3 regions of the Vogesella amnigena genome follow, and region 1 is predicted to be linked to each of the others. Evidence: predicted binding sites of a transcription regulator. Region 1 holds the regulator's gene; each other region holds the start of a gene.
What was found. The regulator FNR, encoded in region 1, switches genes on or off when oxygen is low (the NO sensors DNR and NnrR bind a similar motif). The targets are predictions, from matches to a motif close to TTGATNNNNATCAA.
Positions count from the first base shown of each region.

Region 2: the regulator FNR is predicted to act here: its motif matches at 974-987, upstream of ACFOKJ_RS13410 (M61 family metallopeptidase).
Region 3: the regulator FNR is predicted to act here: its motif matches at 1,259-1,272, upstream of ACFOKJ_RS16905 (quaternary amine ABC transporter ATP-binding protein).

Region 1 covers NZ_JBHRYH010000018.1:38,698-40,967, reverse strand. Annotated here, with positions in the region: gene ACFOKJ_RS08710 (NAD(P)H-dependent oxidoreductase) at 1-212, shown strand, start outside; gene fnr (fumarate/nitrate reduction transcriptional regulator Fnr) at 550-1,296, opposite strand; gene hemN (oxygen-independent coproporphyrinogen III oxidase) at 1,407-2,270, shown strand, end outside.
Region 2 covers NZ_JBHRYH010000041.1:42,911-45,180, reverse strand. Annotated here, with positions in the region: gene ACFOKJ_RS13410 (M61 family metallopeptidase) at 1-896, opposite strand, end outside; gene ccoN (cytochrome-c oxidase, cbb3-type subunit I) at 1,310-2,270, shown strand, end outside.
Region 3 covers NZ_JBHRYH010000046.1:254,527-256,796, reverse strand. Annotated here, with positions in the region: gene ACFOKJ_RS16910 (FAD-binding oxidoreductase) at 1-859, shown strand, start outside; gene ACFOKJ_RS16905 (quaternary amine ABC transporter ATP-binding protein) at 1,382-2,270, shown strand, end outside.

The sequences.
Region 1 (2,270 bases):
AGGTGGAGGGGCTGCCGTACGCGGCGATCATCAGCGCCGGCAACGACGGCCAGGGCGCACTCACCGCGATTCGCCGCATCGCCAGCGGCTACCCGCTGCGCGAGGCCTTGCCACCGCTGCTGGTGAAGGGGGAGGTGACGCCGCAGTCGCTGGAGGAGGCGGCCGAGCTGGGCGCCACGCTGGCGGCGGCGCTGTCGATAGGGGTGCTGTAGGGCGGAAGCCCCAACGGGGCGTTCCGCCACTATGAGGCGCTTGCGGGGCGTTCCACCGTCATTTGCGGCCAACCTTGTGTTGGCGGATCGCCCCTGCGGGGCATCCGCCCTACACATCACACGCTTGCCCCACAAACAACAACGCCCCGCACGGGGCAGGGCGTTCGAACGGCAAGTTGGTAGCCCGGATAAGCGCAGCGCATCCGGGGAGCAGGTGCCAATGTTCCCGGATGCGCCTGTGGCTTATCCGGGCTACGTGTTTTCCACCCTGCATCCCCCCACAAACAACAACGCCCCGCACGGGGCAGGGCGTTCGAACGCTAAGGGCGGCTGGTGCTCAGCGCAGGCTGTTGGCCTGGGCGCAGCCGGCTACCAGTGCCTTCAGCTCTTCCGGCTGCAGTACCTGAATGTGCTTGTGATCCACTTTCAGCCAGCCCTGTTGCTGGAACTTGGACAGCGTGCGGCTGACGGTTTCCAGTTTCAGGCCCAGGAAGCTGCCGATTTCCTCGCGGCTCATGCGCAGGATGAAGTCGAAGGCGGCAAAGCCGCGTGCCGACAGACGCTGCGACAGGTTGAGCAGGAAGGCGGCCAGCCTCTCCTCGGCCTTCATATTGCCCAGCAGCAGCATTACCGACTGGTCGCGCACGATCTCGCGGCTCATCAGGCGGAAGAAGTGGTGCTGCAGGCTGGGGATGTCGCGGCCCAGGGTTTCCATGCGGTTGAACGGCAGCTCGCATACCTCGCTGTCTTCCAGCGCGATGGCGTCGCAGCCGTGCTGGCTGGCGGAAATGCCGTCCAGGCCCATCAGCTCGCCGGACATGTGGAAGCCGGTTACCTGCTCGCGGCCGTCCTGGCTGGAGACGCAGGTCTTGAAGAAACCGGTACGCACTGCATACAGTGAACGGAAGCCTTCGCCGGAGTGGAACAGGTACTCGCCACGCTTCAGACGGCGGCTCTGGCGGATCACCGCATCCAGCTGTGCCATCTCGTCGCGGTTGAGGCCAACCGGCAGGCAGAGTTCACGCAGACTGCAGTTGGAGCACGACACTTTCAGCGTGTGCAGGGAGGTAGTGAGCTCGGTCATGGTTTCCGGGTTTCGCAAGGCTAGAGGCTTGCTTGACACGCGTCAAAGCGCGCCAAGTGTCAATTAGCGCAAATTTACCAGCCCACCACCAGTTTTCCAAGCAAGACGATATGACACCCACCGCCCCGTTCCAGCCGACGCAATGCGTCTTCGATCGAGAACTTATCGAAAAACTTGAAGGTTCCGGCCCGCGCTACACTTCTTACCCGACGGCAGATCGCTTTCACGGCGGCTTCGGGGTGAAGGATTACGAGCACTGGCTGCAGCAGCACGCCATTGGCGCCAGCCATCGCCCGGTGTCGCTGTACGTGCATGTGCCGTTCTGTAACACCATCTGCTACTACTGCGGCTGCAACAAGATCATCACCAAAGACAAGAGCCGCGCCGACCAGTACCTGGATTACCTGGAAAAGGAAATCGCCCTGGTGGCGGCACGCCTGGGCTACCGCGAGAAGGTGATCCAGCTGCATTTTGGCGGCGGCACACCCACCTTCCTGTCCGACGAGCAACTCAGCCGGGTGATGGCGGCCATTAACAAGCATTTCGAATTGCTGCCGGATGGTGAGTTTTCCATCGAGATCGACCCGCGCAAGGTTGGCCGCGACACCGTGCTGCACCTGGGCCGGCTGGGTTTCAACCGCATGAGTGTGGGCATCCAGGATTTCGACCCGGCCGTGCAGCAGGCGGTGAACCGCATCCAGAGCGAGGAAGAAACCCTTACCGTGATCAACGCCGCGCGTGAGGCCGGTTTCAAGTCGGTGAGCGTGGACCTGATCTACGGCCTGCCGCTGCAGAATGCCGACTCGGTGCGCCGCACTGTGGACAAGGTGCTGGCAATGAACCCGGACCGCATCGCGCTGTACAACTACGCGCACCTGCCCAGCGTGTTCATGCCGCAGCGCCGCATCAACGAGGCTGATCTGCCCACGGCCGCGCACAAGCTGGACATCCTGCAGAATTCGGTACAGCAGCTC
Region 2 (2,270 bases), on a different contig from region 1:
TACGGGGTGAACGCCGCCGGCTTCATGCGCTTGACGTTCCAGGTGTGGAAGTATTCGTGGCTGATCAGCCCCAGCAGCTTGAGGTAGCCGTCATTGATACCGGCCTCACCGTGCTGCGGCAGGTCGTCGCGGCTGGCCACCAGCGCGGTGGAGGCGCGATGCTCCAGCCCGCCGTAGATGTCACCACCGACGAACAGCATGAACACGTAGCGCTCGAACGGCGCCGGCTCGCCAAAAAAGCGGATCTGCCATTCGCAGATACGCTTGGTGTCTGCGGCCAACCTTTTCAGGTCTGCCTGGTATTTTCCAGATACCACAAATTCATGCGGCACGCCGCAGGCCTTGAAGCTGATGCGCTCGAACTCGCCCAGTTCGACCGGGTGGTCGATCAGCTCGTCGTAGTTGGCCGCACGGTAGCGGCCGAAACCGGATTTCTTGCATTCCAGCGCCGGCAGGCTGGTAGCCACCTGCCACCTGGCCAGCGCCTTGTCCTCCGGCGGCAGGATATCCACCTCGCACGGCTCGTTCTCGAAGCCGTCTGCCTGCAGGAACACGCTGGTGCCGTTGTAGAAGCCGCGCTCGCCATCCAGGTAGGCACCGCGTACCGACAGATCGAAGGCGTACACGGTGTAATGCACGGTAAGCGCGCCCTTCACCGGCGCCGCCTGCCAGCTGTGCTTGTCCAGCTTGCTGAGCGCTACCGCCTTGCTGCAGCTTTCGGCGCGGATGGCCACGATGTGGCGCGCAAACTCGCGAATCATGTAGCTGCCCGGAATCCACGCCGGCAGTCGCAGCACCTGGCCGCCAGCGGCGGGCTGGGCTACGGTAACCGAGACTTCGAACAGGTGGGCTTCGGGAGCAACGGGGCGAATGCGATAGCTGACAGCGGTAGACATGTTGGCTAGTCCGGATGAATACGCAGGAAGCGCGAATTCTAGCACCAGCCACCATCGACTGCGCCTGACCTTACGGCTTGATATGCGTCAATAGCGATACAGGCGATGACAATATAATCGCCTGCATGTCAAAGGCGGGAATGGGTCTGCAAACGGTGCGATTCAGGCAATTTGCGACCATCCAGTTCTCTATCGACTAGTGGCGAATGCCCGAATTGATTTAGAATCGCCTGTTGAACAATGGGAATCGAGCGCGTTTTCAGGGCAGGGTTTGTCAAGGTTGTTGCGATGCAACAGCAGTGCCCTCGCTTCCCGCGACTTGCCGGGCCTCCAGCACTACATGGGGGGTACGCACCCGGACTTCAAGTCACCGGTTTTACACGTTCTAGTTCGCAACCTTGGAGAAAACCCTAATGGATACGCAATCCACTTATAACTATAAGGTGGTGCGCCAGTTCTCGATAATGACCGTGGTCTGGGGCATTGTCGGCATGCTGGTTGGCGTGATTATTGCGGCCCAGCTGGTGTGGCCGGAGCTCAATTTTGGGCCCTGGTTCCACTACGGTCGCCTGCGTCCGCTGCACACCAATGCCGTGATTTTCGCGTTTGGCGGCTCCGCGCTGTTTGCCACGTCCTACTACGTGGTACAGCGCACCTGTCATGTGCGCCTGCTGTCTGACAAGCTGGCCGCATTCACCTTCTGGGGCTGGCAACTGGTCATCGTGGCTGCCGCCATCACCCTGCCGCTGGGTCTTACCTCCGGTAAGGAATATGCCGAGCTGGAATGGCCGATCGACATCCTGATCACCATTGTCTGGGTGGCCTATGCGATCGTGTTCTTCGGCACCATCGCCATCCGCAAGGTTAAGCACATCTACGTGGCCAACTGGTTCTACGGTGCCTTCATCCTGGCCGTGGCCCTGCTGCACATCGTCAACAGCCTGGAAGTACCGGTTTCCATGTGGAAGTCCTACTCGGTATATGCCGGTGCCGTGGATGCCATGGTGCAATGGTGGTACGGCCATAACGCCGTGGGCTTCTTCCTGACCGCAGCCTTCCTGGGCATGATGTACTACTTCGTACCGAAGCAGGCCGGCCGTCCGGTGTACTCCTACCGCCTGTCCGTGGTGCACTTCTGGGCGCTGATCTTCACCTACATGTGGGCTGGTCCGCACCACCTGCACTACACCGCCCTGCCGGACTGGACCCAGTCTCTGGGCATGGCCTTCTCCCTGGTGCTGCTGGCACCGAGCTGGGGTGGCATGATCAACGGCATCATGACCCTGTCTGGCGCGTGGCATAAGCTGCGTACCGACCCGGTACTGAAGTTCCTGGTGGTATCGCTGTCGTTCTACGGCATGTCCACCTTCGAAG
Region 3 (2,270 bases), on a different contig from region 1:
GGATACCGTCACCATCACCGTCAAGCGCGTGCCGGGCGGGCAGGTATCCAACTGGCTGCACGACAATCTGCGCCCGGGCATGAACATCAGCGTGCTGGGGCCGTCCGGCGAGTTCAGCTTTGCCAATGCGCCGGCATCGCGCTACCTGTTTCTGTCCGCCGGTAGCGGCATCACGCCGCTGATGTCGATGAGCCGTGCGCTGGTGGATCTCGGCGGTGATATCGACGTCGCCTTCGTGCATAGCGCCCGCTCGCCGGCCGACCTGATCTGCCGCAACGAACTGGTGCAGCTGTCTCGTGCGCGCAAGGGCTTTCACCAGGCCGCCATTGTGCAGGTGCGCGATCCGGAACCGGAGTGGAGCGGGCTGGAAGGCCGGCTGGATCTGGCTGCGCTGGAGCGGCTGGTACCGGATTTCCGCGAGCGCACCGTGTTCTGCTGTGGCCCGGCGCCATACATGACCGGCGCGCGCGAGTTGTTGCAGTCGGCCGGTTTCGATATGCAGCACTATCATGAAGAAAGCTTCAATTTTGCCGACCTGAATGCGGCGGCCGGCGCGGCCGAAGCGGCACCGGCCGAGCCGGAGGCGGCTGGCGAGTGCGGCTACGAGGTGCGCTTCAACAAGCTGGGCGATGTGGTGCATACCAAGCCCGGGCAGACTATCCTGGCCGCGGCGCAGCAACAGGGCCTTCGCGTGCCGTCGTCCTGTTCCAAGGGCCTGTGTGGTACCTGCAAGACCAAGATGCTGGAAGGCAAAGTGGATATGAAGCACGGTGGCGGCATCCGCCAGCGTGAAATCGATCAGGGCTGGATACTGCCGTGTTGCAGTGTGCCATTGAGCCCCGTGGTGCTGGATCGCTGAGTCGCTGGTCGTTGTGCAGCCGCCCCAGCATGGATACCTTCGCACACTTTGTGCCACGGGCGTGGACTTGGCTGTGCTGACCATTGTGGTCGGTTCTGAATAACTCTCCCCTGCGAGCCGTTCGTGCGCAAGCCGAGCGGCTTGTTTTTTTTGCGGCTGCCGCGTAGTGCCTTGCCATTGTTTGGGCGTGGAGATTGTCTGACACCTGTCAGGGAACGACGCAACGCTGTGTTTTTCGCCACTGCAGCATGCACAGAAAAGGCGCCTGGAGTGCCCGTCAGACGGGCATTTCCTTGATTTTTGGTTAACTTATGATACTGGTTGGTGCGATGTCGTTTTAGGACAGGTTGGTGTCGGTTGATTCTTGCTTGTCAGGTCGTATCGTCCATATCTTTTTCCTTGATACAAATCAATTACTACAACAGCTTGGGTGTTGGCGCAGCACACCTGTCACGCACTGGTGCATGACGGGCACAGCACTTGCTGCGATGTGGCAGCCTCGCCAGGGCAAAGGAGAAAGCAATGCAGTCAGGCAAGATCGTGGTAGAAAACCTGTACAAGGTTTTCGGGGAAAAGCCACAGGAGGCAATGCGTCTACTCAAGCTTGGAGAAACCAAGGAAACGGTGTTTCGCAATACCGGGCAGGTAGTGGGCGTGAACAACGTGTCGTTCTCGGTGGATGAGGGCGAGATCTTCGTACTGATGGGCCTGTCCGGCTCCGGCAAATCGTCGCTGATTCGCCTGATCAACCGGCTGATGGACCCCACCGATGGCCGCATCCTGCTGGATGGCCAGGACATCACCAAACTGTCGCCCAGCGAGCTGGTATCGCTGCGCCGCCGCGACATGAGCATGGTGTTCCAGAGCTTTGCGCTGATGCCGCATCGCACCGTGCTGGACAACGCTGCCTTCGGCCTGGAAATTGCCGGGGTTGGCCGCAAGGAGCGCGAAAAGCGCGCCATGGAAGTGCTGGAGCAGGTTGGCCTGGCTACCTTTGCCCGCAAAATGCCGCACGAGCTGTCCGGCGGCATGCAGCAGCGTGTCGGTCTGGTGCGCGCATTGGCGGTGGACCCTTCGCTGATGCTGATGGACGAAGCCTTTTCGGCTCTCGACCCGCTCAAGCGCGCCGAAATGCAGGACATCCTGCTGCAGCTGCAACGCGATCACCGCCGCACCATTTTCTTCGTATCGCACGATCTGGAAGAGGCGCTGCGCATCGGCTCACGCATTGCCATCATGGAAGGCGGCCGCCTGGTGCAGGTGGGTACCCCGCAGGAAATCATCGAAAACCCGGCCGAAGACTATGTGCGCGAATTCTTCAAGAGCGTGGATACCTCGCGTTACCTGCTGGCCAAGGATCTGATCGACCCGCATGGCGTTGGGCTGATGGTGAACGGCAGTCTGGCCGGGC